Regions from separate parts of the Micromonospora sp. PRAS1 genome, predicted to be linked through region 3. Evidence: riboswitches for the same ligand, from Rfam matches in the RefSeq annotation. Region 3 holds a riboswitch; each other region holds the start of a gene.
What was found. Region 3 has a riboswitch for cyclic di-AMP ahead of AC507J_RS06565 (coiled-coil domain-containing protein). Riboswitches for the same ligand answer to the same signal wherever they lie in the genome.

Region 1 (7,283 bases), on a different contig from region 3:
CACGACGCGACACAACCCCCGGTCGCGTCGCCAGAAAGAGGTGGGCTCATGGGACCACGTCCCGTCCTGCTGCGCCGGCGGATGGCCGGCATCGCATCGACATCGTTGGCGCTGGCGCTCGGCGTCGCCTCGGTCGGCCTGCTGCCGGCCGCCGCCACGACGGCCAGTCCAACGATCGCCGGCCATGCGGCCGCCGCGCATGCCGACGAGGTTTGTGAAGACGGCACGGATGCCCTGGCCAGGGTCCGGGGCGGTGAAGCTGCGCATGACCCGAACGAGCTGACCATCGCCCAGCTTCAGCAGCGGGAGGCCGAGTTCGCCGACCTGTTGCAGGAGCGGGCCAAGCGGGTCGGGCAGCGTACGCTCAGCGCCCAGGCCGCGGCGGCGTCGGTCACCATCCCGGTCGTGGTGCACGTGATCCAGCGGGACTCGACCCGCGCCGGCGGCAACATCCCCGACTCGATGATCAACTCGCAGATCAACGTGTTGAACCAGGCGTTCAGCGGAGCTACCGGCGGTGCCGCCACGGCGTTCGCGTTCCAGCTTCAGCGGATCAACCGGGTCACCAACTCGTCGTGGTACCCGATCCGGCAGGGCACGACCGCCGAGCGGCAGATGAAGACCCAGCTGCGGCAGGGCACGAAGGCCACGCTCAACATCTACCTTGGCGCACTGAGCAACAACCTGCTCGGCTGGGCGACGTTCCCGCAGACCACGCTGAACGTGATGGACGGCGTGGTGGTGCTGAGCGAGTCGCTCCCCGGCGGCACCGCCACCAACTACAACCAGGGCGACACCGGCACCCACGAGGTCGGCCACTGGCTGAACCTCTACCACACCTTCCAGGGCGGCTGCTCGGGCCAGGGCGACCAGGTTGCGGACACCCCGGCGGAGGCATCTCCGGCGAGCGGCTGCCCGACCGGTCGGGACACCTGCTCCAGCCCGGGCCTGGACCCGATCACCAACTTCATGGACTACTCGTACGACTCCTGCATGTACCAGTTCACGCCGGGTCAGGCGACCCGGATGATCAACGCTTGGAACACCTATCGCGCGTAGCGCGGCAGCCTGACACGTACGCCGGTGCCGGCCTCGGGAATCGGGGCCGGCACCGGCCGCATGTCGTCAGGCCGCGCGGGCGTGGCGGCCCGAGCGGGCCGGCAGCGGCGCGAGACGGTTGGCTTCGGTGGCGGTGCCAGCCGGGTCGAGCCAGACCTGGACCGCCGGTCGCCCCACCAGGTCGCCCGGCGCGCCGGTGCCGACCTGCTCGTGCCGGGCGAGCATCGCCACGTCGACGGTGAACTCGAAGAGCCGCCAGTCGGCGTGCGGGGCGGCCCGGGCCGCGAGGGCCAGTCGGGTCACCGTGGCGTCGTCGGTGACCGGCCGGGCCCGACCGGCGACGTACGCCTCGTCGTCGCTCTCCTCGGGCGGGAACGAGTGCAGCGCGTAGCGCCCGTCGCGCTCCAGGTCGCGCCGCTTCGGCGAGTCGATCACGAAGCAGAAGAGCCCGTCGTCGGTGATCACCGGGGAGACCGGGTGCACCCGGGGCCCGCCGTCGGCGCGGACCGTGGCCAGGTAGCCGAAGCCAGGGCCGTACTGCTGCATGAGAACGCGGATCCCGTCGGCGAGTCGGGGCTCGTCAGCGGCGAATTCGGACCAGGAAGCCATGACCACATCTTATCGAACATACGTTCTAAGCAGGTAGTCCGACACGCAGGTCACCCGTACCGCTATGGTGTGTCGATGCTGCTCTCCGACCGCGACCTGGTCTCCGAGATCAAGGCGGGCGCCCTGGCGTTGGAGCCCTTCGAGCCCACCCTGGTGCAGCCATCCAGCATCGACGTACGCCTGGACAAGCTGTTCCGGGTCTTCAACAACCATCTCTACACCCACATCGACCCGGCTACCCGGCAGGACGATCTGACCTCGCCGGTCGAGGTGCCCGACGGTGAGCCCTTCGTGCTGCACCCGGGTGAGTTCGTGCTCGCCTCCACGCTGGAGGTCATCTCCCTCGGCGACCAGTTGGCCGGGCGGCTCGAAGGCAAGTCGAGCCTGGGCCGGCTCGGTCTGCTCACCCACTCCACTGCGGGCTTCATCGACCCCGGCTTCTCCGGCCACGTCACGCTGGAGCTCTCCAACGTGGCCAACCTGCCGATCACCCTCTGGCCGGGCATGAAGATCGGCCAGCTCTGCATCTTCCGGCTCTCCTCCCCGGCCGAGCACCCCTACGGCTCGGCCGTCTACGGCTCGCGCTACCAGGGGCAGCGCGGCCCGACACCGAGCCGCGCCTGGCAGAACTGGCGCACCTGGCCGGTCCGCTGAGGCCCACCGGAACGATCGCCCGCCACGCCGAAAGGGTGCGAGCCGCCGTGCCGCCCCGCATGAAGATGCCACCGCCATCGACCTCGGCCTGAACGGCCGGGCCCGCGCCGTCGCAGGCGCGGACCCGGCCGTGGTACGCGAGCCGCGTCAGCCGGGTCGGCCGAAGCTGTGGATCGGGCTGTCGTCCATCCGCTTCATCTTGACCGGCTGCCCCGCCCGGGAGGAGTGCACCACCCAGCCACCGCCGACGTACATGCCGACGTGGTGCAGGTCGCGGTAGTAGAAGACGAGGTCACCCGGGCGCAGTGCGCTGCGGCTGACCGACGCGGTGACCTGCCGCTGCCGCGCCGCGTTGTGCGGCAGCGTCACTCCGGCGCGCGCCCACGCGGCCAGGGTCAGCCCGGAGCAGTCGTACGCGTTCGGTCCCTCGGCGCCCCAGGCGTACGGCTTGCCGATCTGGGCGCAGGCGAAGGTGACCGCCTTCCCGGCTGGCCCGCCCGGGTAGCCGGCCGGACAGGGTGCCGGGCGCAGTGGCCCACCACCCCCCTTGCCGTACGCCCGCAGCCGCAGCCGCTGCAACCGGTCGATCTCGGCGTCGATCTGCCGGCGCTTCTGCCCGAGTTCGGCCTCGGTGCTCGCCAGCTGGTCGATGCTGCGGTCCAGCGCACCCTTGGCGGCGGCCAGTTCGTCGCGCAGCTCGCGCGCCTGCCGTACGTCCTCCTGCTGGAATTGTGCGTAGCGGTCGAGCAGGCCGAGCTGCTCGACCACCTCGCCGGGCGACCTGCTGCCCAGCAGCGTGTTGACCACGCGGACCGTGCCGCCCTTGTAGGCCCGGACGGCCAGCTTGCCGACCCGATCCATCGCCTCGTCAACCTGCCGTTGCAGTGGGGCGATCCGGACGGCCAGGGCATCGGCCTGCCGCCGTTTGACGGCCAGGTCCTGCCGCGTGGCGTTGTGCCGTTCGATGACGGGTTCGAGCCGGTTCCAGTCCTCGTCGATCTGGCGCTCGATGTCGGCGACCCTGGGGTCGGCGTACGCCGCCGTCGCGCCGCCGGTCAGGATGACGGCGGTCGCGGTCAGCGCGGCGAGTGCGGTGGTGCAGCGGTACCAGCGGAAACGCGGCGCAGCCGTCGTCGGACCGGGCATCGCCGGCCGTCGTGACGGTGGCCGCGGGGCATGGTGTGCCACCGGGCTCCGTACTCCTTCTTCCGATACCGCCTACCGGGTTAGCTGACGGGTTCGGGCGGGAAGGGGGCGCCCTACCGCGAGCGTCGCGGATTCACCCCGGGTACCTGGGTCCCCGGCTCGCTCGACAGAACGACTCGGCGGTGCCGGACCGTTACCGCCCTCGGTGGGCGGAGCTGCCAGCCGGCCGGCGATTGCCCAGCGTAGGGACGATCCACGTCGATACGCAACACACCCACGCCATCACTGTCGGTGCATAAATCCGACAACGACGAAGGCCCCGGGTCGCTTGACCCGGGGCCTTCGTTCGTTCCTGTGCTACCGCTCAGCGGCGCGGATCAGCCGGGGCGGCGGAAGCCGGCGATCGGCATGGTCGTGATCGGCGAGACGTTCACCGGCTTGCCGGCGCGGGGCGAGTGCACCATCAGGTTGTTACCCAGATAGAGCCCGACGTGACTCACGTCGCTGCGGAAGAAGACCAGGTCGCCCGGCCGGGCCTCGGCCCGGGAAACCGCCTTGTTCTCGCTCCACTGGGCGCCCGTGAAGTGGGTCAGGTGGATGCCGGCGGCCTTGTAGGCGTACTGGGTGAGCCCGGAGCAGTCGAACGAGTTCGGCCCGGTGGCACCCCAGACGTACGGCTTGCCGACCTGGGCGCAGGCGACCTGGATGGCGGTCCGCGCTGCCGCGCTGACCACGTCCTTGATGGTCGGGCAGTTGGTCGTCTTGACCACGGTCACCGGCAGCGACTTCTCCAGCCGCTTGATCTCGGCGTCGATCTGCTTCTTCTTCGCCGCCAGCTGCTTCTCCTTGGCCTCCTGGTCGGCGATCAGGGCGTCGAGCTTGGCCTTCTGGTCGTCGTACTTCTTCTTGACCTTCATGACGCCCTCCAGCTCGCGGCGCTCCTGCGCCGCCAGCCGGTTCAGGAAGGCCATCTGCTCGCCGAGCGTGTCCGGCTTGGCGTTGAGCAGCACCGCGCCGAGGTCGGACGACGGGCCGGTGATGTAGTACCGGGAGGCCATGTCACCCACCCGGTTCATCGCCAGCTCGGTCTCCAGGGCCAGCGGCTCGATCTTCTTCTGGATCGTCTTGGACTTCTCGCGGTTCACCTTCAGCTGGGACCGCACCTTGTTGTACTGCTCGATTGTGGGTTCCAGTCGCTGCCACTGCTTGTCGATCTCCGCCTCGATCTGCTCGACCGACGGCTCCGCGTACGCGGGGGCGGCGAGCAGGCCAGCTCCGACCGCGGCGGCGGCGACCAGGACGACCAGCCGGCGGGCGGCCCGGTGCAGGCCACCGGGACGGCGGGAGCGTCCGGGCGCGCGACGATGAAGGGGCATGGTTGCCACCGGCACCGACTCCTTTGCAACCGACCACCGGGCGTCCCGCGAGCGGTAGGGGGCGGGACAGACGACCTACGGCGGTCGGTGCCCAAGAGTAGGGAAGGCGTGGTGCGGAATCAAGGCAACCAACGGCCCATTCACGTTTGCGCTACCGGTCGAATACAAAGGGTGTCGACCATTCCCGTAACAGTTATCCGGGCCAATACGTAAACGGGGTGCGGCCGCACCGGTGAAGGTACCGTCGCACCCCGCGTACGGGTCGTGGGTCAGCCGCCTACCGACTCCTGCGCCGTGGCGGTCGGGGACTGCTCGGGCTTGACCGACCGGAGCAGGACGCTTGCCACATCGATCACCTCGACCTGCTCACCGGCGCCCTTGCCGTTCACGCCGTCGCTGAGCATGGTGGAACAGAACGGGCAGCCGACCGCCACCGTCCGCGCCCCGGTGGACATGGCCTCCTCCACCCGGTCCACGTTGATCCGCTTGCCGATGCGCTCCTCCATCCACATCCGCGCGCCACCGGCGCCGCAGCAGAAGGAACGCTCGCTGTTACGCGGCATCTCGACGAGACCGCCACCGTCCGCACCGCCGCCGGACCCACCGGCGATGGCGCTGCCCAGCACCTCGCGCGGCGGGGTGAACACCCGGTTGTGCCGACCGAGGTAGCAGGGGTCGTGGTAGGTCACCCCGCCGTCGACCGGCTGCACCGGGGTGAGCTTTCCGGTGGCGACCAGGTGGGCCAGCAGTTGGGTGTGGTGCACCACCTCGAACTCGCCGCCGAGCTGGCCGTACTCGTTGCCCAGGGTGTTGAAGCAGTGCGGGCAGGTCGCGACGATCTTGCGCTTGGCCTTCTCCCGCCCCTCGAACGCCTCGTTCAGGGTCTCCACGTTCTGCTGGGCGAGCATCTGGAAGACGAACTCGTTGCCGATCCGCCGGGCCGGGTCACCCGAGCAGGTCTCGCCCTCGCCGAGGATGGCGAAGGAGACGCCCGCCTCGTTCAGCAGGGTGGCCACCGCCCGGGTGGTCTTCTTGGCCCGGTCCTCGAAGGCACCCGCGCAGCCCACCCAGAACAGGTACTCGAAGTCCTCGACCTCGCCGACCCGCGGCACCTCGAAGTCGAGGCCCTTGGTCCAGTCCTCGCGGGTGTTCTGCGGGGCGCCCCATGGGTTGCCCTTGTTCTCCAGGTTGCGCAGCATCACGCCGGCCTCCGACGGGAAGCTCGACTCGATGAGCACCTGGTAGCGGCGCATGTCCACGATGTGGTCGACGTGCTCGATGTCCACCGGGCACTGCTCCACACAGGCACCACAGGTGGTGCACGACCAGAGCACGTCCGGGTCGATCACACCGCCCGCCTCGGCGTCGCCGATCAGCGGCTTCTCCGCCTCGGCCAGCGCCAGTACGTCGACGTGGGCGAGCTGCGCGGCGGTGGCCTTCTCCTCGCCGGTCAGGTCCTTGCCGCCGCCCGCCAGCAGGTAGGGGGCCTTGGCGTACGCGTGGTCGCGCAGGCTGAGCACGAGCAGCTTCGGCGACAGCGGCTTGCCGGTGTTCCAGGCCGGGCACTGCGACTGGCACCGGCCGCACTCGGTGCAGGTGCTGAAGTCCAGCAGACCCTTCCAGGTGAACTGCTCGACCTGGGCGACACCGAACTGGTCGGACTCCGGGTCGGCCTCCTCGAAGTCGAGCGGCTTGCCGCCGCTCATCATCGGCCGCAGCGCGCCGAGGCCGGAGCCGGCGCTGCCCGGGTTCCGCTTGAAGAAGATGTTGGGGAAGGCGAGGAAGCGGTGCCAGGCCACCCCCATGGTCACGTTCAGCGAGATCACGATGAGCCAGGTCATCGAGATGGCGATCTTGATCAGGGCGGCGACGCTGACCCCGGCCTCCCAGCCCGGCAGCGCCGCGCCGACCGCGTGGCTGAGCGGGGTGGCCCAGGCCGGGTACTCGAAGTGGTCGGTGGCGACCTTGAAGCCACGGATCAGGAAGCCCATGATCAGGACGGCCAGCACGACGGCCTCGACGAAGTAGCCCTGCCACATGGTGGAGCCGGTGAACCGCGACCGGCGGCCGGCCCGGTTCGGCCGGTTGGCCAGCCGGATGGCGATCAGCACCACGATGCCGACGATGCCGAGGATGCCGATCCACTCGGTGACCAGGCCGTAGAGGGTCCAGCTGCCGATCAGCGGCAACCCGCCGGTCGGCGAGACCACCTCGAAGTACGCCTCGAGCACCAGCAGCGACAGCACGATGAAGCCGACCATCACGAACCAGTGCGCGGCACCCACCACGCTCCAGCGGAGCATCCGGGTGTGCCCGGCGGTCTCCGCGAGCATGGTTTTGGTGCGGCTGGCCTGGTCGCCGAAGCGGGTCGGGTCGGGCTGACCCAGCCGGATCACGCCCGTCATCTGCATGACCGCGCGCACCGCAAGCCACACCGCC
Region 2 (7,283 bases), on a different contig from region 3:
CCGCGCCGGTGCGGATGGCGGTGCGTACGTCGCCGCCCCGGGCCACCACGGCCGCCACGCTGGCGGTCATCGAGTCGCCCGCACCGCGCGGATCGGCGGCCTCCAGGCGCGGCATCAGCACCTCGAACACCTCGCCCTCGACAAGCGCCAGCGCCGGCTGGTCGGCCCGGCTGACCACCACGTTCTCGGCACCGGAGGCGTGCAGCTCGTGCATCGCGGCGATTAGCTGTTCCGCCTCGTCGCCGGCCGCCCGCCCGTCGGCGATCAGTTCCTCGTGGCTGACCTTGAGGAAGAAGACCCCGCTGTCCAGTACGGCGTTCAGGTGCTCGCCACAGAGGTCGACCACCACCCGGCTGCCGTTGGCGCCGAGGTCGGCGGCGAAGCGGCGGTAGAGGTCGGCGGGCACCAGTGACGGATCGTTCGGGCCACTGAGTACGCTCACCGCCGCGCGCAGCCCCTCGCCGAGGGCCAGGTTGTACAGCTCGTCCAGCTCGTGCCGGCTCAACGGCTGGCCGGTCACGTCGACGATCTCCTGCCGGGTGCCCTCGCGGCGGTCGTGCACGTACCCGCCGCTGCCGCCCGAGTCGCGCGTCACCACCTTGAGGTCGACGCCCTCGCTCACCAGCAGCGGTTTCAACACCTGCCCGATCTCGCCGCCGAGCGCCGTGCAGAGCACGACGTCGACGCCGTGCGACAGCACCATCCGGGCCTGCCAGACGCCCTGGCCGCCGGGATGCAGGTGCAGCTCGGGGTTGTCGTTCGGCTGGTCGATCGTGACGGTGAGCAGTGGCGTCGGTGCGAACACCATGACCCGCCCGCTCACAGCTGGCACCTGTCCATGACCGTTCCTCCCGCTGGCGACGACGAAATGTCCGCTTACTGCAAGGACGGTAACCAACGTGACGCGACGGCGCACGGCGACGGGCGGAGGCGGAAACGACGCCGGGTGGGTCGCCCCTGCGAGGCGACCCACCCGGCGTGCCGGTCCTTCGTCAGTAGACCGAGAGGTGCACGTGGTTGGTGTGGTCGCTGGACGGGTCGCCGCGAGCGCCGCTGTACGTCTTCCACCCACTGCTGGGCAGCCAGATCTGCTTGTACCAGATCACGTAGAGCACAGCGAGCCGGTCGGAGTTGTTCACGAAGTACGCCGCCAGGTTGTTGCCGTACGTCCGGTCGCCACCCGTGGCCGCGCCGCCGAAGCCGTTCTTCTGTGCGGCGAAGTCACAGGCCCGACCCTTCGGGTGTTCACCCGAGCCGCCGGAGCGGTAGCAGGAGACGTACCGCTTGAAGCCGGCGGCCTTGGCCTGGTTCAGCGCGTGCAGCGTACGCGGGGTGATGCAGCCGTTGGCCGGGGTGGGGTCGTTGACGCTGCACGACTCCTTCGGCCACGAGCCGTTGGCGTTGCGGGGCGCCGGCTTGGCGGTGGGGCTGGACGACCGGGTGCTCGTCGGCGCCCGGGTGGCCCGCTCGGCCGCCTCGGCGGCGCGCTCGGCCGCCTCGGCCCGCTCGTTGGCGACGGTCAGCGCCCGCTCGGCCTGTTCCTTGCGCTTGGCCATCACGGCGACCTGCTTGCGTTCCTCCTGGACCTCGATGTCCAGCGCCCGCTTGGTCTGGCGGATCTCGTCCCAGCTCGCCTGTAGCTCGCGCACCGCGCGGTCCTCGTTGGCGGCGACCACGTCCAGCGCCGCCGCCCGGTCCATGAAGCCGGCCGGGGTGCCGCTGTTCAGCAGCGCCGACGCGGCACCGAGCCGACCGGTGCGGTACGCCTGCGCGGCGATCTCGGCCACCTTGGCGGTGCGGTCGCCGAGTTGCTCCTCGGTGGCGTCGAGCCGTCTGGCCAGTTCCTGCTGCCGCTTGACCGAGCGGTCCAGCGCGGTCTTGGCGTCGAGATAGCCCTTGCTGGCCGCCTCCAGTTGGGCGCGCAGCGCCGGGGTACCACCCTCGTCGTCCACGTCGCTGGGGGCTGCCGCGCGCAACGGTGGTGGCGCGGCGGCCGCGGGGCTGAACGGTGCGAGCGTGACGCTCAACACGAGGGCGAGCCCCGCGGCGGTCAGGGCCGCCATCCGGGCGGCCGGTCTCACGGTTGCCACTGCTGGCATGCACATGTCCTTCCGTCAGCCGCCGACCGGGTTAGCTGACGGGTTCGGGACGGAAGATCCCTACCGCGTGTGCGGATGCACCCCAGGAACATGGTTCCCCGGCTCGCCCTGGCGGGCGATTAGGCGGCGACCACCGCCGGCACCGGTGGGTGCCGCCTGGCGGAGGCCGGGTCCGAGCGTACCGGGGCTGGTGTGACTGTTGCAGCCACTGTGACTCCTGGTACTGGCTCGTTCACCAGTAAATCAGACATAACGCCACTAAGGCGGCAATTTTCCCGGACTTGGTCAGCCGGTCGGGTCGACCGTGGTGAGCCGTTGGGTGGCCCGGGACAGGGCGACGTAGAGGGTGCGTACCCCGGCACCGGGCTCCGCCCGGATCTCGCCCGGCGCGACAAGCACCACCCCGTCGTACTCCATGCCCTTGGCCTCCAGGCTGGTCACCACCTGTAGGCGCTCCCCACCGAGGCCATCGAGCCAGGCCGCGACCTCGTCCCGGCGCGGCACCGGCGTGATCACCCCGACGGTGCCCTCGACCTCGTCGAGCAGGGTGCTCGTCGCCGTCGCGACGGTGCTCGCCAGCTCTGCCGCCGGCACCGTCAGCTGCACCGGGTCGACCCCGGTGGTGCGGACCGCCGTGGGCAGCGCGAGATCCGGGTACACCCGGCGGATCTCGGCCGCCGCCACCGCGAAGATCTCCGCCGAGTTGCGGTAGTTGGTGGTGAGCGTGAACCGGTGCCGGCGGCGCCGGCCCAGCGCCCGGTCCCGGGCGCTGGCCAGCTCCTGCGGATCACCGGTCCAAGCGGTCTGCGCCGGGTCGCCGACCACGGTCCAGGAGGCCAGCCGGCCGCGTCGGCCGATCATCCGCCACTGCATCGGCGAGACGTCCTGAGACTCGTCGACCACCACGTGGGCGTAGTCCCGGTAGTCTTCCGGGCGTTCCCGGGCCGCCTGCCGGGCGGCCCGCTGCCGGTCGGCGAAGGTGCTCAGCTCGCGTACCCCGCCGGCCAGCTGGTACGGGTCGCGCTTCGGGCGGGCCGGGCGCATCGGCTTGCCGAGCAGCGCGTCCAACTCGTCGAGGAGTGCCACGTCGGCCACGCTCGGCCCCTGCTCGGCCGACTCCCGGTACGCCTGACCGAGCAGCCGGGTCTCGGCACCGGAGAGCAGCCCGGCGGTGTAGCGGCGCAGTCGGTCCGGATGTGCCAGCCAGCCGAGCACGTGCCGGGGGTGCAGCCGGGGCCACCAGGCCTTGAGGAAGTCCCGGAAGTCGGTCCGGTCGATCAGCTCGTCCTCGAAGGCACGCTGCTCCGGCAGCCCGGAAATGCCCAGCCGGCGGGCCTGCGTCCAGAGCGCGGCGAGCACCCCGTCGAAGCCGGCCCGGCGCACCTCGTTGCGGCGGGCGCCCCGGGGCAACGCCCGGTCCCGGATGGCGTCCAGCTCGCTGCGCTCCAGCCGCAGCAGCTGCCCCCGGTAGAGCAGGCGCAGTTCGGCCGGCGAGTCGGGCACGGCGTCCCGGGCGGCCCGTTCCAGCACCTTGCGCATCCGCAGCGAGCCCTTGATCGCCGCCACCTCGGGCCTGTCGGTACGGGTGGCGGCCACCCCGAGGAAGAGGCTGCCCAGCGAGTGCAGGGTGGCGGTCTCCTCGCCAAGTGACGGCAGCACCGAGGCGATGTACTCGACGAAGACCGAGGAGGGACCGATCACCAGGATGCCGCCGCCGGCGTACCGGCTGCGGTCGGCGTAGAGCAGGTACGCGGCCCGGTGCAGCGCCACAGCCGTCTTGCCGGTGCCCGGACCGCCCGAAACGACTGTGACTCCCGAGCCGGGGGAACGGATCGCCTCGTCCTGCTCCCGCTGGATGGTCGCCACGATGTCGCGCATGCCCCGGCCGGTGGTCCGGGACAGGGTGGCCAGCAGGGCACCGTCGCCCACCACCGGCATCTCCGGCGGCGCGGCGTCCGGGTCGAGCAGGTCGTCCTCGATCCGGGTGACCCGCTCGCCGCTGGACTGGATCGTCCGGCGGCGCACCACGCCGAGCGGCTCGGCGGGGGTGGCCTGGTAGAAGGCGGCAGCGGCCGGCGCCCGCCAGTCCACCACAAGCGTGCTGGCGTCCTCGTCGCGGATGCCGAGCCGCCCGACGTAGAGCACCTGCCCGTCGCGCAGGTCGAGGCGGCCGAAGACCAGTCCCTCGTATTCGGCGTCGAGCAGATGACGCCGCTGGGCGGCGTGGAAGACCATCGCGTCCCGCTCGACCAGGGCGCCGAAGTTACCGACCCGGGCCAGCCGGTAGCCGTCCCGTTCGGCCCGCACCGCGGCCTGACGCAGCTCGGCCAGTCGCGCGTACACCCGGTCGAGATGCCGTTGCTCGACGGCGATCTCCTGATCCAGGGTGCTCTGATCCACCGCTCGCTTCTCCTCGTGACGCCGCCCGGCCAACCGCACGAGATTACGCCCCGCCGAACAGGTGCCCGGAAGGGCACCTTCGCAACGTCGGCGGTGGCGGAAGGACCCCGGTCAGGGGCGGCGTCGGCGGCGAGGGCCGACGCGGGCCGGTGCGGCGGCGAGGACCTGGCGCAGTACGCCGCCCAGGGCGGCGTTGACCTCCTCGGGGCGCTCCATCATCAGCATGTGGCCGGCACCGGGGCAGACGGTCAGCTCGGTGGCGGGCAGCGCGGCGGCGATCGACTCCGCGCACGGCGGCGGGGTGAGTCGGTCCCGGTCGCCGACCAGGGCCGCGGCCGGTAGGTGGGCCAGCTCGGCCAGCGTCGCCAACCGGTGCTGGGCGCCGAACGAGGCCCGGAAGCCGCCGATCGAGCGCAGCGAGGCACGGGCGACAGCCGAGGTGACCAGTCGGATGTCGACGGGATCGCAGCGTTCGCCGAAGAGCATCCAGCGGATGCTGGGGCGCAGCGCCCGCAGCAGGGCCCGGGGCGGTCGCCAGGCGCCACAGCGGGCCAGTACCCCGGCCCCGGTGGTCTCGGCCAGCCGGATCAACCGGGCGATCCGTGGCGACAGGCCGTAGACGGTGTGGGTGTGCCCCTCGGCGGTGGTGGAGACGAAGACCAGTCCGGCCACCCGGCGGGCGAAGTGGTCGGGGTGGCGGTGCGCGTACTCCATGATCGTCATGCCGCCCATCGAATGGCCGGCCAGCACCACCCGGCCGGTGGGCGCCGCCGCGTCAAGCACCGCCGCCAGGTCGTCGCCGAGCTGGGCCAGGGTGGCGGTGGGCAACGTCATGCAGCTGGAGCGGCCGTGTCCGCGCGCGTCGTATGCGACCACCCGGACCGAGTCGAACCTCTCCCGCAGGGCGCTCAGCTGCCGGTGCCAGCTCCGCCCGTCCAACGTCCAGCCGTGCACCAGCACCACCGTGACCTCGGCATCGGTCGGTCCGCTGGCCTCCACGTGCAGGCGTACGTCGTCGGAGAGCCGTACCTCGACGGGCTCTGGCATGGCCACCTCCCCACGGCCGCGCGGATGCGTAACACCTGGGATACCCGGTGGTAACACCGGCTACCCGTCATGACACCACGCGAACCGGGACGAGCGGAAGATTCGCCAACCGTCTCCGCGCCCGGGCCGGCCCGACCAAGCTGGAGCCATGGCGGTGTCGCGGGCGGTACGCACCGGAACGTCGGGCCGGGCGCGCGGCGGTACGCCCCGGGCGGCCCTGGCCGAACTGCTCGCCGGCAACCGGCGCTTCGTCAGCGGCCAGCCGGTGCACGGGCACGACGTGACCGCCGCGGCGGCGAGCGCCTCCGGTGACCAGCAGCCGTACGCGGTCCTGCTCGGCTGTATCGACTCCCGGGTGCCGCTGGAGGCGATCTTCGACCAGACCTTCGGCTCGATCTGCGTCATCCGCACCGGCGGGCATGTGCTGGACCGGGTGGTGCTCGGCTCGATCGAGTACGTGGTCGAGGTGTTGGGCGTACCGTTGATCATGGTGCTGGGCCACGAGCGGTGCGGCGCGATCGACGCCGCGATCGATGCGCTGCGCAGCGACCGCCGCCCGCAGGGCGCCCTGGCCCATCTGGTGGACCGGATCGCGCCGGCAGTGGCCGAGGTGGGGCTGGACGAACCGCAGGTGCAGCCGTTGGCGATCCGCAGGCACGTCCGCCGTACGGTGGCCACGCTGCGTGGTGACCCGCTGCTGGCGGAACCGCTGCGGGCCGGTCGGGTCGCCGTGAGCGGTGCCCTCTACGACCTGGCGACCGGCGAGGTCACCCTCCTCGACCCGCCCTGATCCGATGCGACGACGAACGCCTGATCCGACGCGACGACGAACGCCTGATCCGGGACGACGGCCGCCTGAACCGGGACGACGAACGCCCGCCGGGCGTACCCGGCGGGCGTTCGCGATACTGCCTGGAGGGGCTCAGCCCTCGAAGACGCCGGCCTCGACCAGGCGCTTCTCGGTGGCGTCCCAGCCGTCGCCCGGGTGGGCGGCGTTGAGGCTGTTGATCTCGGCCCGGATCTTGGCGGCGTGCCCGGCGGCGGCCAGCACCCGGATCTCCTCGACGAAGGCCTCGGAGTCGGTGCGCAGGTGCGCGGTCTTGCCGTTGGTCAGGTTCCGGACGTAGGCGTGCTTGCCGCCGTTGAGCGGGATGAGGTACTTGAACTCACCCAGCACGCTGAGGGCGCCACCCTGGCCAGCCTGGCCGGCCCGGACTGACGCGCGCGCGGTCTTAGAGGTGTTGCTCGCCACGGAGGTACTCCTTGCAAGACGTACGGAGGACGGAACGTCCGGGGGCTGTGCGGGTGGCACCGGAGGAGGTGACCCCGCGAAGGCTTACGCGGCACAGGCCGCCGATGGAACTGTACACGACCCACGATCCCGGCTGGTCACCGCGGCGTCACGTGGTGGAACCGCAGTCACCTGTCCGGGTATTCCGAGCGGCGGATTTCCCGATTCCCTGGCGCACCATCCGTCACAGCAGTCATCATGTGTTCCAGCAAGAGCCCGGTCGGGTGAGGTCGTAGGGGAAGACGCACCTCGCTCTCCGGGAGGTCTCCGTGCCAACGCGTGGCGTCGTATACGTCCACTCGACCCCGCTCGCCGTGTGCTCACACGTCGAGTGGGCGATCGCGCGCGTCCTCGCCGCGCCGGTCAACCTGGAGTGGACTGCTCAACCCGTCGATCCCGGCGCCCGCCGGGCCGAGTGCGGGTGGTCCGGTCGTCCGGGGACGGGC
Region 3 (7,283 bases):
CGCCTCCCGGCTGGTCGGCTTGACCTGGTCGGCCACGGCGAGCAGGCCGCGCGCCCGGCCGTCCCAACCGACAAGCACCGCCGTACGTCCCGCCGCCTCCGCGTCGGCCGTTGCCCGGGCCAGCTCGTCCGGTACCGCCAGTCCCCGGTCGCGCAGCAGCCGGGGCCGACCCGCCAGCACCTGGCGACCGTCGACCGTGCCGGTCACGCCGAGCCCTTCGACGTTTGCGAAGCCGGTGACCGAGGGGAGTTGACCAGCTTCGGTGGCACCGGCCACGATCGCCCGCGCCACCGGGTGTTCCGAGCCGGACTCCAGGGCGGCGGCCAGCCGTAGCACCTCGGCGGGCTGCTCGCCCGCGCCGGGCGTCACGTCGAGCAGGGTCATCCGCCCGGTGGTGACCGTGCCGGTCTTGTCCAGCACCACGGTGTCCACCCGTTTCGTGGACTCCAACGCCGCCGGCCCCTTGATCAGGATGCCGAACTGGGCGCCCCGCCCGGTGCCGACCAGCAGCGCAGTGGGCGTGGCCAGGCCGAGGGCGCAGGGGCAGGCGATGATCAGGACGGCCACCGCCGCGGTGAACGCGGCGCCCGGCCCGCCACCGGCCCCCAGCCACCAGCCCAGGGTGGCGGCGGCCAGCGCGATCACGATCGGTACGAAGATCCCCGAGATGCGGTCGGCGAGCCGCTGCACGGCTGCCTTGCCGGTCTGCGCCTGCTCGACCAACCGGGCCATCTGTGCCAGCTGGGTGTCGGCGCCGACCCGGGTGGCGGTGACCACCAGCCGACCACCGGCGTTGACGCAGCCGCCGACCACCGGGTCACCCACGCCGACCTCGACCGGCACCGACTCGCCGGTCACCATGCTCGCGTCAACCGCCGAGCTGCCCTCCGCCACCGTCCCGTCGGTGGCGATCTTCTCGCCGGGACGGACCAGGAAGGTGTCCCCCACCACGAGCTGGTCGACCGGGATCCGGGCCTCCACCCCGTCGCGCAGCACGGAGACGTCCTTGGCCCCGAGTTCCAGCAGCGCCCGCAGCGCCGCCCCGGCGGTCCGCTTCGCGCGGGCCTCGAAGTAGCGCCCGGCGAGGATGAAGGTGGTCACCCCGGCCGCCGCCTCCAGGTAGATGTTGCCGGCGCCGTCGGTACGACCGATGTCGAAGCTGAACGGGTGGGTCATGCCCGGCGTACCGGCGGTGCCGAGGAAGAGCGCCCACAGCGACCAGCCGAAGGCGGCAAGCGTGCCCACCGAGACCAGGGTGTCCATGGTCGCGGCGCCGTGCCGCAGGTTGACCAGCGCGGCCCGGTGGAACGGCAGCCCGCCGTAGGCCACGACCGGTGCGGCAAGCGTCAGCGACAGCCACTGCCAGTAGGTGAACTGCCAGGCCGGCACCATGGCCAGCGCGATCACCGGCACGGTCAACACCACCGACACCCAGAGCCGGGTACGCAGGCTCCGCAGCTCGTCCGCCGGTTCGGCGGCCTCCGGCCCGGTGGTGCCGGGCGGCGGTGGCAGCGTCGCCCGGTAGCCGGTCTTCTCCACCGTGGCGATCAGGTCGTCCGGCGTGACCGGCGCGTCGTAGGAGACGGTGGCCTTCTCGGTGGCGTAGTTGACGGTGGCCTGTACGCCGTCCATCCGGTTCAGCTTCTTCTCGATCCGGGCGGCGCAGGAGGCACAGGTCATGCCGCCGATGGCGAGCTCGATCAGGTTCGTCGCCGCCGGCAGCGGTCTGCTCGTGGTCATCGCTGGTCCGATCAGTCGTGCTCGTGTCCGGGTGCGCCGTGCCCATCGTCGGGCGCGGCGCTCTGCGGTGCGGGCAGCTCACCCGGATCGCCGACGTGCACCGTGAACTCGGCGGTGCGTACCACCCCGCCGTGCTGGAAGTCGAGGTAGAGCCGGTACGCCCCGGCCGAGGGGAACTCGGTGGCGAAGCTGACCTGTGGACCGGGCGGCGTCCGGCCGTCGCCCGGAGTCCCCTCCGGATGGACGTGCAGGTACGCGAGATCGCCCCGGCGCAGGGCCACCAGGTGGCCGTACGCACCCAGGTAGGGCTCCAGGTCGCCGACCGGTACGCCGTCGCGGCTGACGGTAAGCGTCAGCGTCGTGCTGCGGCCGGGCTGTGGCGTGCCGTCGAGGTCGACGGTGTAGCCGTCGACCGTGGTGCTGCTCGCCGGGGCGGGCAGCGGCACCTCGGCCAGCCCACCCGGGACGGTGACGTCGACGCCGAGCGTCAACGGCTCGCCGCCGGTCGGGGTGAAGTCGGCGAACGCCCGCCACACTCCCGGGCCATCAAGCGGCGAGGCGACCCGCCAGGTGCCGTCGGGTGACATCTCCGGGTGCACGTGCCGGAAGCCGGAGAGGTCGCGCCGGGCGACGATCAGGTGCATCCGCTTGTCGTGGCTGACGTCGTACCCGGTGACCGGCTGGCCGTCGGGTCCGACGATCCGGAAGGCGAACTCGCCCGTCGGCGCCGCCACCGGCGTCAGGGTGTGGCCCCGGTCGGAGACGAGCAGCCCACCGGGCAGGTGGTCGCCGCCCGCTGCCGGCTCGTGGCCGGCGCTGCCCTGGTCGTGACCGGGCGCGGCGGAACCGTCGGCGGAGTGGCCGCCGTCCGCCTCGTGGCCGGCGGTGACCACCGGGGCGACGGGGCCGGCCAGCTGACCGGCTCCGTACGCCGCGCCGAACACCAACGCGACGCCGAGCGCGAAGCCGCCCAGCTTGGTCGCCGTGTTCATCGGGACACCCTGGCCTACCGCCGCTGGTCGGCGCCGCCGCCGACCAGCTCGTATCCGGCCTCGTCGACGGCCGCGCGGACCACGTCGTCGTCCAGCGGCTGCTCGCTGCTGACGGTGACCCGACCGGCGGCGAGATCGACCTGCACCTCGTTGACGCCGGGAAGCGCACCGACCTCGGCGCTTACCGCGTTGACGCAGTGCCCGCAGGTCATGCCCTGCACCTGGTACGTCGTGGTGACCATGGAACTCTCCTCTCCACGCCCGACCAGGGGTGGACCGGGCGACCCGTCCAAATACCCGCCGGGGGTATCCGTCCCGTCGACCGTAACATACCCCCAGGGGGTACGTTATGCTGGCCGCATGAGCACTCCTGCGCCGATCCGCGGCTACACCGCCAGCAAGGACCAGCTGCTCGCCCGGCTGCGCCGCGTCGAGGGCCAGGTCCGTGGCATCGAGAAGATGGTCGACGAGGACCGCTACTGCATCGACGTGCTCACCCAGATCTCCGCCATCCAGGCCGCGCTGGACAAGGTCGCCCTCGGCCTGCTCGACGGGCACGCCCGGCACTGCATGCACGAGGGTGCCGCCGAGGGGCGCGCCGACGAGATGGCCACCGAGATGATGGCCGCCGTCGGCCGCCTGATGAAGCGCGGCTGACCAGCCGACACCACCTCAGGCCCCGGCGCGCCACGAACCGCCGACAAACCCTCGCGACAGGCGTTCGGATGCCGGGCTGGCTACCATTCGCTCACGATGCCCAGCCGACATCCGTGTCCCGCGGCCCGCGCCCGCCCCCGGGCGTCCGCCTCCCCCGCCGCACCGCGGCGGCCGTCGAGAGCCGGCCCGGACATCACGGTACGCAGCCACTTCACCACGCTCCGGCAACCCGTGCCGCGCCGCGCGACGGCGGTGCGAAGGCACTGAACCGACCCGGCCGCCGGCACGTACTCCGCCCTGGAATCGTTGGGAGACATTGAATGGGCGCCGACCACACCCGTTCCGCTCCGCCCACCCCGCCCGGGGTGCGGCGGATCCTCATCGTGACGGTGGTCCCCCTCTTTCTCGTCACCCTGATCGCCGCCCTGGTGCTCTGGCCCAGGGACGCCCCCCGGCCGGAGGCCGCCGACGACACCCCCCGCTACCACGGCACGGTCACCCGGGTGGTGACCGAGACCTGTCCGCCCAACCCGGCGGTCCCGGAGGGCACGCCGACGGCGGCGGCCGGTCCGTGCGGCACCGTCACCGTCCAGGTGCAGGACGGCCCCGACGCGGGCCAGGAGGTGCAGACGCCCATCCCGGACGGGCCGGGGGCACCCCGGGTCAGCACCGGCGACGAGATCATCCTGGTCGCGCTCTTCGACCCGGAGGATCCGTCGATCAGTACGTACAACATCGCCGAGCACCAGCGGGGCACGCCGCTGATCTGGCTGGCGGTGCTCTTCGCCGCCGCCATCGTGGCCTTCGGACGGCTGCGCGGCCTGGCCGCCCTGGCCGGCCTGGCCGCCAGCTTCGCCATCCTGCTGACCTTCGTGCTCCCCGGCATCAGCGCGGGCAGTCCGCCGCTACTGGTCGCCATCGTCGGCTCAGCGTTGATCATGTTCGTGGTGCTGTACGTGACCCACGGCATCTCCGCGCAGACCTCGGTTGCCGTGCTGGGCACCCTGGGCAGCCTGGTGCTCACCGGGCTGCTCGGCCTGGCCGCGACCAGAGCCACCCACCTGACCGGCTTCGGCAGCGAGGACGCCACCACGCTCTCCATGTTCCGGGCCGACGTCGACCTGCACGGCCTGCTGCTGGCCGGCATCATCATCGGATCACTGGGCGTGCTCGACGACGTCACGGTCACCCAGGCCGCCGCGGTCACCGAGTTGCGGCACGCCAACCCGAACTTCTCCCGCCGCGAGCTGTACCGCTCGGCGACCCGGGTGGGGCGGGCACACATCGCCTCCGTGGTCAACACCATCATCCTGGCGTACGCCGGAGCGTCGCTGCCGCTGCTGCTTCTGCTCACCGCCGACTCCCGCGCCCTCGGGCAGATCGTGACGAGCGAGTTCCTCGCCCAGGAGATCGTCCGCAGCGTGGTGGCCACGCTCGGGCTGATCGCCGCCGTGCCGCTCACCACCGCCCTGGCTGCGCTGGTGACCACGGCCGGACAGCAGCGCGGCAGGGTCGGCGGCGACCCCGGCGGCCCGGACGACGATGACACCTCCACGGTTTCCCGGCCGGCGACGGACCGGGCCGAGGCGCTGCACGCCCTCAGCACACCGCGTACCCGCAACACGCCCACCGCCACCCCGCCGGGGTGGCCCGACCCGGACAGGAGCACGGACACCACATGGTGACACTCCTCAACGTGACCGCCTCGGCCGGCACGGCCAGCACGAGTGTCGCTGGTCACTCACCGCGATTACGAAATGACGCATCTGGCCCGGTTCGGGGTGTAGAAGCCCGGATCGACTCTCGGGTAACCTCACTGCCGGTCACCGCCGAAGGCGTACCCCAGCGCCTGCGGTGCCGCCGCCCAATCGCCACCAGGCGAACCGGGGACCCAGGTACGTGGGGTGAATCCGCGACTGCGGTAGGGGCCGCTTCCGTCCCGAACCCGTCAGCTAACCCGGTCGGCGGTCGATGGAAGGGAAAACAGTGACGGCACCCCTACGCCGCTGGTTGACACCCGTGGTGGCCGTGTGCGCCGCGTTCGCCGTGTTCGCGGGGCCGATGCCTGCGACGGCCGCGCCGAAGCCACCCGCACCGGCGGAGCACGACGACGACCCGCCGATGCTCAACGACCTGATCGAGGCGACGAACCGGGACTTCACCAAGGCCAAGGCGAAGCTCGAAAAGTCCAAGAAGAAGCAGCTCGAACTCGCGGTGGAGGTCCGCCGCGCCCAGGCTGCCCTGGACGAACTCTCCCCGCAGGTCGCGGAGATCGCGACGCAGTCGTACCGGACCGGTCGGGTGGGCGCGATCGGCATGCTGTTGCAGAGCAACGCCCCTGGCTCGTTCATCGACCGGGCCTCCGCGCTCGACGAGTTGAACCTGGTCAACGACAAGAAGCTGGCCGAGGTCAACGCGGTGAAGCTGCGCGCCGAGACGGCAAAGCTCGCGCTCGACGCCGAGGTACGCGAGCAGCGGAAGCTGACAAACGACATGGCCCGCAAGAAGACCGAGGCAGAGAAGTCGCTCCGGCTGGTCGGTGGCGAGGGCCTCACCGGCGGCCTGGTGGCCGCCACCTCCCCGGTCGCCCGGATCGCACCGAACCGGGCCGCGGACGGCGGCTGGAAGCCCGAGTCGTGCAACCAGAACGACCCGACCACGTCGGGCTGCATCACGCCCCGGACGCTGCACATGTACAAGGAGGTCAAGCGGGCCGGTTTCGACCGGTTCGTCGGCTGCTGGCGCCCCGGTGACAAGTTCGAGCACCCCAAGGGCCGGGCCTGCGACTGGTCGTTGCAGAACAGCGGCTTCGCGCCGTGGCACAACAACGACACCCGGATCTACGGCAACAACCTGGCGGCCTTCCTGGTCCGCAACGCCGACCGGCTGGGCATCTACTACGTGATCTGGAACCGGCAGATCTGGTTCGCGGCGACGGAGCGCTGGAGTTCCTACAGCGGCCCGTCCAACCACACCGACCACGTACACGTGTCACTGCTCTGAGCGCACCCGGAAGCGACAACCGAGGGCCGTTCCGCCAGCTGGCGGAACGGCCCTCGGCGTCAGTCAGGCGGCCCGGAACGGCCCTCGGCGTCGGTCCGGCGGCTCAGGCGGGCGCACCGGCCAGCTCGGCCGGCCGCGCGGTGACCGCCCGCACCTCACCGGCGGCCAGCCGGTACGACATGCCCACCACCGCGCACCCGCCAGCGGCCACCTCGGCGGCGAGCGCCTCGGAGGACTCCAGCATCGCCTCCACGGTCTGCGCGATGTGGATGTCCACGATCCCGTCCAGTTCCTCGATCCCCGCCTCGCGGGCCCGACGCAGGCTGGGCACCACCGCGTCCACCACGGCTCCGAGGTGACCCGGCGGAGGCGTGCCGGTGGCCACCGACGCGCGGGCCGCCTGCACGGCGCCGCACGAGTCGTGCCCGAGCACCACCACCAACGGCGTACGCAGCACGGTCACCGCGTACTCGACGCTGCCCAGCACCTCGGGCCCGACCGTGTGCCCGGCGGTCCGGACCACGAAGAGGTCGCCCAGCCCACGATCGAAGATGATCTCGGCAGCGAGCCGGGAGTCGGAGCAGCCCACGATCACCGCGAAGGGGTGCTGTTCCGCCGCGACGGCGGCCCGGTGGCTGGCGTTCTGGTTGGGATGCCGGAGCGCGTCGGTGACGAACCGGCGGTTACCGGCGATCAATTCGGCAAGCGCGCGCTCCGGGGCACCCGGTACGTCGGCCGTGAGGAACTCCCGCTCCGGTCCTCGCTGCTCGCTTATCGATCCGGGTCGACTCATCCGGCGTCACCTCGTCTCTCGGTGTAATGCCTGGTCATCCCGGCCGACACTGGTCACGGGCCGCCACCACCGTCACACGCACCGCAAAGCTACGTCAA
Region 4 (7,283 bases), on a different contig from region 3:
ACCAGCCAGCCGACGAGGACGCCGAGCAGGATGGAGAGTCGGGCCAGGAAGCCCTTGAAGAGCACGGTGAAGAGCAGGATCGCGGTGAGCGTGAGTACCGCGATCAGCGGCTGTGCCTTGACCCCGCCGTTGCCGCCGCCGTCCCAGGCGACCGGGGCGAGGTTCAGCCCGATCAGCATCACGATGGCGCCGGTGACCACGGGCGGCATGAGCCGGTTGATCCAGCCGGCCCCGGCGATCTGCACCACCAGGCCAACCAGGGCCAGTGCGGCGCCGGCCACCACGATGCCGCCGAGCGCCGGGCCGATGTCGCCGCCGGAGCTGGCGGCCAGCACCGGGGCGATGAAGGCGAACGACGAGCCGAGGTACGACGGCAGCCGGTTGCCGGTGATCACCAGGAAGAGCAGGGTGCCGAGCCCGGAGAAGAACAGCGTGGTGGCCGGCGGGAAGCCGGTGATCAGCGGCACGGTGAAGGTGGCGCCGAACATCGCCACCACGTGCTGCACGCCGACGCCGAGCGTGCGCGGCCAGGAGAGCCGTTCGTCGGGGTGCACCACGTCGCCGGGGCGGATCGACCGGCCGTCGCCGTGCACCGACCAGGGGGACCAGCGGGAGCGCGTGGGGGTGGGGGACTGGGTCATGGTTGGCCCTTCGCATCCGAGGTGGCGGGGGCACGGTCGACCCTGAACGTTGTTTCTAGCATGGGCCCCCGGGGCCCTACCCTCAGGCGACGCCGTCGGGGCGGAACTGGACGCTGACCCGGGGTCCGACCGGGCGGGCGGTCTTGGGCACGGAGTGTTCCCAGGTGCGTTGGCAGGAGCCGCCCATGACGATCAGGTCGCCGTGGCCCAGCGGGAAGCGCAGGCTGGGACCGCCGCCGCGCGGGCGCAGCAGGAGTTGGCGGGGCGAGCCGAAGGAGACGATGGCGACAATGGTGTCGGTGTGCGCGGAGCGGCCCTGGGTGTCGCCGTGCCAGGCCACGCTGTCCCGGCCGTCGCGGTAGAGGCACATGCCGGCGGTGACGAAGGGCTCGCCCAACTCGTCGGCGTAGTGCCGGGTCAGGGTCTGCCGGGCGGCGGCCAGCACCGGGTGCGGCAGCGGCCGGCCGGCGCCGTACCAGCAGAGCAGGCGGGGCACGTCGACCTCGGTGTCGTACATGGTGCGTCGCTCGGCGCGCCAGGGCACCTCCCGCAGCAACACGTCTAGCACCTGGTCGGAGCCGTGCACCCAGCCCGGCAGGTGGTCGACCCAGGCGCCGTCGCCGAGTGGATGTCGGCGCAACTGGCCGGGCAGCGGCCCGAGGGTGGGTGCGGCCTCGGTGACCTCCAGCATCGACGGCTGGTACGCGGCCTGCGACATGAGCCCACCCTAGCAGGGGCGTTAGTACATGTGTGCGACCGAGTGATGTCGTGTCCGGGGTTCCTCCGGGTGTTCCGGGGCGGCCCGCGTCGTGGTGCTGGCGGCCGGTATGGGGGAGCGAGGGGTCGGTCCCGGGCGGGTAGGGTGCCCGGCGGGCGGCGTCGATCGGGCCGTCCCTGGTGGCTGATCGGATCCGGCCGCCCGGCCGTTGGGAGGAGACAGAGTGCTGGTGACGCCGCGGACGATCGAGGTACCAGGATGACCAGCACGACCATCGACCGGCCGACCGCCTCGACCGGACGGGGCGCGGCGAGCCGGCTGCCGTCGCTGACCGGGCTGCGCTGGGTCGCCGCGCTGCTGGTCTTCGGTTTCCATGCCGGGACGATGCGGATCATCGCCGAGCCGGACCACCAGGCGGTGGTCGGCAAGATCTTCACCCTCGGCCTCTCCGGGGTGCAGTTCTTCTTCGTCCTCAGTGGATTCGTGCTGGTCTGGTCGGCTCGACCCGGTGACTCCCGCAGGCGGTTCTGGCGGCGCCGGCTCGCCAAGATCTACCCGAATCACCTGTTGATGTGGGCGGTGGCGATGCTTGCCGCGCTCTGGTTCGCCGACCCGATCAACCCGGTGGCCGCGCTAGAGAACCTGTTCCTGCTCCAGGCCTGGGATCCCCGTCCCGGCTACTTCTACAGCGTCAACAACGTGAGCTGGTCGCTCTCCTGCGAGTTGTTCTTCTACCTGTGCCTGCCGCTGGCGCTGCCGTTCGTACGACGGGCCCGGCCGTGGCTGCTGTGGGCCGTGGTGATCGCGGTGCCGCTGCTGATCCTGGCGCTCTGGCCGGCGCAGACGCTGGTGCCGGAGCAGTACCGGTGGTGGTTCACGCAGGTGTTCCCGCTGGTCCGGTCGCTGGAGTTCTGGATGGGCGTGGCCGCCGCCGAACTCATGCTGCGTGGTCGCTGGCGCGGTCCGCGCCTGCCGGTGGCGAGCCTGATCTTCGTGGCGACCTGGGTGCTGGCCTCGCAGTGGATCCGCGCCGAGATGTGGGCGGCGATCCTGTCGGCGGCGTACGTGGTGCTGATCGCGGCGGCGGCCGACGCCGACGTACGGGGCAGCCGTTCGCCGCTGCGGTCCCGAGCGATGGTCTGGCTCGGTGAGGTCTCCTTCGCCTTCTACCTGGTTCACGTGTTTGTGATCATGACGATCCTGCGGCTCACCGGCGACTGGGGGACCGGCTTCCCGGGCTGGTGGGGGCCGCTCGCGGTGATCGGGTTCCTGCTGCTCACCCTGGCTCTGGCCGCGCTGCTGCACCGGTACGTCGAGCAACCCATGATGCGTCGGCTCGCGCCGTCGCGCCCGAGCGGCAGGACTCTCCACTCCGGACGGTAAGCTCGGCCGATCATGGAGCAGTCCGTCCTCTACCAGTTCCTGACCGAGGTGCCCCGGGCGGTCGCCATCTGGTCGGTGCTGTTGCTGCTCGCGCTCGGAGTGCTCACCGCCCTGGTCGCCCGGCCGCAGCGGGCCCGGTCGGCCGAGGATGCTCTGCCCGCCCCGGCCGAGGACCCCGCCGTGGCCCCGGCCGAGGATGCCGCCGTCGCCACGACCGCGGACCTGAGCAGGTACGCCGGTGAGGTGGCCGTGGCGGCGGCCGGTGCCGAGCGCAACGCCAGGCGGTGGCGGGACGCCTGGCGGGTGGCGCACGAGGAACTCGGGCGTGCCTGGACCGCGTACGACGAGGCGGAGCGGGCTGCCCGGCGGCTCGCCGCCACGGTGCCGCTCGCCGTGCCGGGTGCTGTGCGGAGCCCGGCCGAGTACGCCGCCCGGGAACGGTGGCTGCACCGCGCCGCGATGCTCGCGCACTGGCGGGGCGAGTTGACGGCCCGGCAGTTAAGCGAGGTCTTCGCTCGGCGGGCCGGCTGGCACCCCCGATGGCACCCGGCCGAGCAGGAGATCGCCCTTGCCCGGCTGCTGCGCGACAGCCGCCTGGCGGCGTACCGGACGGCCGAGGCGCGCGAGCGCGAGGCGTGGCGGGTGGCCGGACTCGCTGCCGAGGCGGCCCGTACGCTCGCCGCCGAGGCGTACGCCGCCGCGGAGCGGCTCCGGCCGGAGCGGCTGCCGGCGCGGCGCCGGGCCGCTCTCGGTCGCCCGGCGGTCATCAGGCGCTGGCGGCCGGCGCGGGTGGGCTGATCGGATGACCGCCCGCTCGGGTGGTCGGACGGACCTCGTCTCGGGTGCCGGTCACCGTGACCCGGATTGGGTGACCCCGGTCACGCCGCCGCAGGAAACGGTCACCGTGCGCGTCGGGGTGGATCGGCTACGTAATCTCCGGGACATTTTGTGCACTCGGTCCGGTTGTCGCCTTTCGGCGTACTCGATTCCCCGAATCCCATTGAGCGACGCCAGTCGCCGAATACCCGAAAATAATCGAGCTGGATCATGTTTGTGCAGGGAATGAGGGGTTGGCGCGCGGTTTGACCGACCAGTAATGTCGCCCCGTCCGGTGCGGTTACCGATCGCAAAAGGCGACGCCGCATCGACCCGCTCAATCGTGATCTCACGAACCGGGGACCCACCGCATTACCTGGGGTGAATCCGCGAGCCTCGGCCCGCGGTAGGGCGATCTTCCCGCCCGAATCCGTCAGCTAACCCGGTCGGCGGCGTCGGAAGGAGTTCCATCCGCGTGCAGCACGTACCGATCCCCCAGTTGTTCCCACGCCTCCACGGCATCGCGGTGTCCGCGTTCGCCGGCTCGCCGACAGCGAGCTGAATACCGGACCCACCGCCACCGCCCGGTGTTCCCGGGCGGATCCCTCGAACGGCCCGTCCGCGTCCGCGTGGTCGTCGGTGTCCCCTGCCGACCCGACCGCCGGTGCCGGTACGGCGTCCGCCCCAGCCCTCGTGGAGGATTCCGTGAAGCACACCGTCAAGCGTCAGCTCCGCCGCCTGGCGACGGAGCGTCCGTACCAGATCGTCGCCGGATCGGCGGCGGCGCTCGTCCTGGCGACCGGCGCGGGTGCCGCGCTCGCCGGCACCGGGGACGCCCCGGTCACCGCCCAGACCACCACCGTCGCCGAGTTGCGCGGCGACGCGGCGGTCTCCCGCAGCGACGCCCGGGTGGCGCAGAGCCCGTCGTCCGTGCCGAGCGAATCGGCTGCGGCAAGTGTCGCCGCCTCGCCGTCGCCCTCGCCGAAGGCCAGCTCGGCCGCGCCGGACCCGGACGTGACAAGTAAGAAGGCCGCACCGAAGCCGCCGGCTAAGAAGGTCCTGGACTACGACTACCAGGCCCAGATCAACGGTTACTACTGCGGCCCGGCCGCCGTGCGTAACGCGCTCAGCGCCGCCGGCGTCGAACGCGACCAGGACACCCTGGCCAGCCAGCTCGGCACCACCTTCGCCGGCACCAACTCGGCCGAGGACACCACCCGGGTACTCAACGCCGTGCTCAAGGGCAGCCCCTACCAGACCAGGTGGATCCGTGGTGGTTCGGCCACCCCGGCTCAGATGGACCAGCTCCAGGCCGACGTCGTGGCCGCGGTCACCGACGGGCGCAGCGTCGTGGTGAACGTGGCCGGCAGCGCCACCGACACCGACGGCCGCTGGCACTCCTTCCCCGGCGGGCACTACATCGCCGTGGTGGGCTACGAGGACGAGGGCCGGATGGTGAAGATCGCCGACTCGGCCGACGCGTCCTACTACTCGTACTGGATGAGCACCATCGACCTGGCCAACTGGGCGGCCACTCGCGGCTACTCGGCCTGACCGACCTGACCGACCTGACCGGGCGCCGGTTCCCCGCTGGGGGGCCGGCGCCCTGTCGTCGTACGCCCTACCGTCCGGCCCCGCCTGCCGCGTCGGCCGCGTCGAGCGCCGGCACGAGCGGCGTCAACGCGGCCCGGACGAGGTCGGGCAGCGACCCGGACGGTACGACGAAACCGGGCATCGACGGTGCCACGTTCGCCGACTCCAACCACTGCCCGAGTGCGACCTTGGCGGCTGCGCCGACACCGGCCGCGAGCACCCGGGCGGTCAGGCGGTCGATGCCCGGGCGGCGCTCGATGATGGCGTCGGCGAGCGGGCCTTCGATCGTGCTGGCCGTGTCGACGTAGCAGGCGCGCAGGGCGGGGCTGGTCGTGATCATCAGCAGCGTCGCGCCGGGCTGGTCGCCCTGGTCGGCGTACTGCCCGACGACGGCGTCGAGCACGGTGTCGGCGAGGCCGATCTCGGCGGGTCGGGAGATGACGGCCGCCGCGACCTGTGCCGTGCGCTCTGCGGTGACCGCCGCGACGATCGCCTGCTCGCGGCTTGCGAAGTAGTTGTTGTACGTCCTCGGCGACACCCCTGCGGCCTCGGCGATGTCGTCGACGCGGACGTTGTCGGGCCCACGTTCCAGGGCCAGCCGCAGCGCCGCTGTCCGGAGCGCCGCTCTGGTCGCCTGCTTCTTCCGTTCCCGCAAGGAGGGGCGGCCTGCTGTCACCCGTTCACCATCGCACAATCTCTGCGTGGCCGCAAACTTGCGTGCGCGCAGAACTGTGCCTAGCGTCATGACGAGCCCCCACTTCGGTGGCGTCCCCGAGGGAGAAGGACCGACAGCCCATGCGAGCCAAGGGCATGACCTACGACACCGGCTTCGTCCGGGACGGCCGCACCTCCGTGCCGCGCTTCGACCCGGAACTGGTCCGGCGAGAGCTGACCATCATCCGCGACGACCTGCACTGCACCGCCGTGCAGCTCGTCGGTGGCGACCCTGAGCGCCTGGAACTGGCCGCCCGGATCGCCGCCGAACTCGGCCTGGAGGTCTGGTTCTCGCCGTACCCGCTGGACCTGTCGGTCGACGAGACCCTCGCGCTTCTCCTCGACTGCGCCGAGCGGGCCGAGCGGCTGCGCGGGACCGGGGCCGAGGTGGTCCTGGTCGCCGGCGTCGAGCTGAGCCTCATGAACCGGGGTTTCGTCGACGGCGACCGGATCGACGACCGCCTCGGCAACCTCTTCGCCGACCCGGCGGGCCGAGCCGAACGGATCGCCGAGGTCCGCTCCCGGCTCGACCGGTTCCTCCGTACCGCCGTGGCGGCGATCCGCGACCGCTTCCACGGAAAGGTCACCTACGCCGCCATCCCGTTCGAGGGCGTGGACTGGGAGCTGTTCGACTTCGTCACCCTCGAACTCATCCGCTCCGCCGAGGTCGCCGACCGGTTCCGGGACGGCGTACGCGAACTCGTCGCCCAGCCCAGACCCGTCGCCGTCACCGGCTTCGGCACCGCGACCTGGCGCGGTGCGGGCGACGTCGCGCCGCGCAGCATGGAGATCATCGAATACGACGCGGTCACCGGCGAACCGGTGCGACTCAACGGGCGGTACGAGCGCGACGAGGCCGGCCAGGCGGCCTACCTGAGTGAGCTGCTTGAGATCTTCGACAGCGAGGGCGTGGACAGCGCCTTCGTGCACCTGTTCGCGCTCTACAGCCTGCCGCACCGCCCCGACGGCGACCCCGCCGACGACCTTGACCTGGCCAGCCTCGGGATCGTCAAGGTCCTCGACGGCCGGGACGGCGACACCTATCCCGGGCTGCCCTGGGAGCCCAAGGCCGCCTTCGCCGCGGTCGCCGACCGCTACCGCGCCTGACGGCGGGCCAGCAGCCGGGCCGCCGTCAGCGGCAGCAGATGCAGTACGCCGACGAGCAGCAGCACCAGCACGGCGACCTGGCCCACGGCGAGCCCCTCCACCGCCAGGATCAGCGCCGCGCAGCCGCCGGTGACCAGTGCGTGCCGCACCAGCCGCAGCGTGGTCCGTCGAGTCGACTGCGGCGCGTCCGGCTCGGCGACCTCCGGCGGCCGGGACGTGACCATCGCCGCGATCGCGATCAGGCCGGCGACCTGCACCGCCCAGCGGGCGGTGGTCCCGATGCCGGCCCCGTCGGTCACCGCTGGTGCGAC

Region 1: it holds a riboswitch for cyclic di-AMP, as region 3 does, so the genes downstream of both, AC507J_RS04915 (C40 family peptidase) here and AC507J_RS06565 (coiled-coil domain-containing protein) in region 3, are expected to answer to the same signal.
Region 2: it holds a riboswitch for cyclic di-AMP, as region 3 does, so the genes downstream of both, AC507J_RS21580 (coiled-coil domain-containing protein) here and AC507J_RS06565 (coiled-coil domain-containing protein) in region 3, are expected to answer to the same signal.
Region 4: it holds a riboswitch for cyclic di-AMP, as region 3 does, so the genes downstream of both, AC507J_RS08840 (C39 family peptidase) here and AC507J_RS06565 (coiled-coil domain-containing protein) in region 3, are expected to answer to the same signal.

What each region holds. Positions count from the first base shown of each region.
Region 1 covers NZ_JCANNB010000003.1:246,870-254,152, reverse strand. The annotation lists gene AC507J_RS04930 (zinc metalloprotease) at 49-1,059, shown strand; gene AC507J_RS04925 (pyridoxamine 5'-phosphate oxidase family protein) at 1,126-1,668, opposite strand; gene dcd (dCTP deaminase) at 1,744-2,322, shown strand; gene AC507J_RS04915 (C40 family peptidase) at 2,470-3,468, opposite strand; cyclic di-AMP (ydaO/yuaA leader) riboswitch at 3,523-3,660, opposite strand; gene AC507J_RS04910 (C40 family peptidase) at 3,846-4,859, opposite strand; gene AC507J_RS04905 ((Fe-S)-binding protein) at 5,114-7,283, opposite strand, start outside.
Region 2 covers NZ_JCANNB010000024.1:58,293-65,575, forward strand. The annotation lists gene AC507J_RS21575 (1-phosphofructokinase family hexose kinase) at 1-823, opposite strand, end outside; gene AC507J_RS21580 (coiled-coil domain-containing protein) at 993-2,099, opposite strand; cyclic di-AMP (ydaO/yuaA leader) riboswitch at 2,104-2,235, opposite strand; gene AC507J_RS21585 (HelD family protein) at 2,385-4,499, opposite strand; gene AC507J_RS21590 (alpha/beta fold hydrolase) at 4,611-5,546, opposite strand; gene AC507J_RS21595 (carbonic anhydrase) at 5,695-6,336, shown strand; gene AC507J_RS21600 (hypothetical protein) at 6,469-6,798, opposite strand; gene AC507J_RS21605 (DUF3145 domain-containing protein) at 7,107-7,283, shown strand, end outside.
Region 3 covers NZ_JCANNB010000004.1:263,681-270,963, forward strand. The annotation lists gene AC507J_RS06540 (heavy metal translocating P-type ATPase) at 1-1,740, opposite strand, end outside; gene AC507J_RS06545 (DUF8832 domain-containing protein) at 1,752-2,732, opposite strand; gene AC507J_RS06550 (heavy-metal-associated domain-containing protein) at 2,747-2,974, opposite strand; gene AC507J_RS06555 (metal-sensitive transcriptional regulator) at 3,093-3,389, shown strand; gene AC507J_RS06560 (YibE/F family protein) at 3,710-5,074, shown strand; cyclic di-AMP (ydaO/yuaA leader) riboswitch at 5,241-5,372, shown strand; gene AC507J_RS06565 (coiled-coil domain-containing protein) at 5,376-6,392, shown strand; gene AC507J_RS06570 (carbonic anhydrase) at 6,496-7,185, opposite strand.
Region 4 covers NZ_JCANNB010000007.1:35,127-42,409, reverse strand. The annotation lists gene AC507J_RS08860 (uracil-xanthine permease family protein) at 1-641, opposite strand, end outside; gene AC507J_RS08855 (alpha-ketoglutarate-dependent dioxygenase AlkB) at 724-1,359, opposite strand; gene AC507J_RS08850 (acyltransferase family protein) at 1,618-2,742, shown strand; gene AC507J_RS08845 (hypothetical protein) at 2,755-3,540, shown strand; cyclic di-AMP (ydaO/yuaA leader) riboswitch at 3,883-4,025, shown strand; gene AC507J_RS08840 (C39 family peptidase) at 4,252-5,112, shown strand; gene AC507J_RS08835 (TetR/AcrR family transcriptional regulator) at 5,180-5,827, opposite strand; gene AC507J_RS08830 (hypothetical protein) at 5,947-6,972, shown strand; gene AC507J_RS08825 (hypothetical protein) at 6,960-7,283, opposite strand, start outside.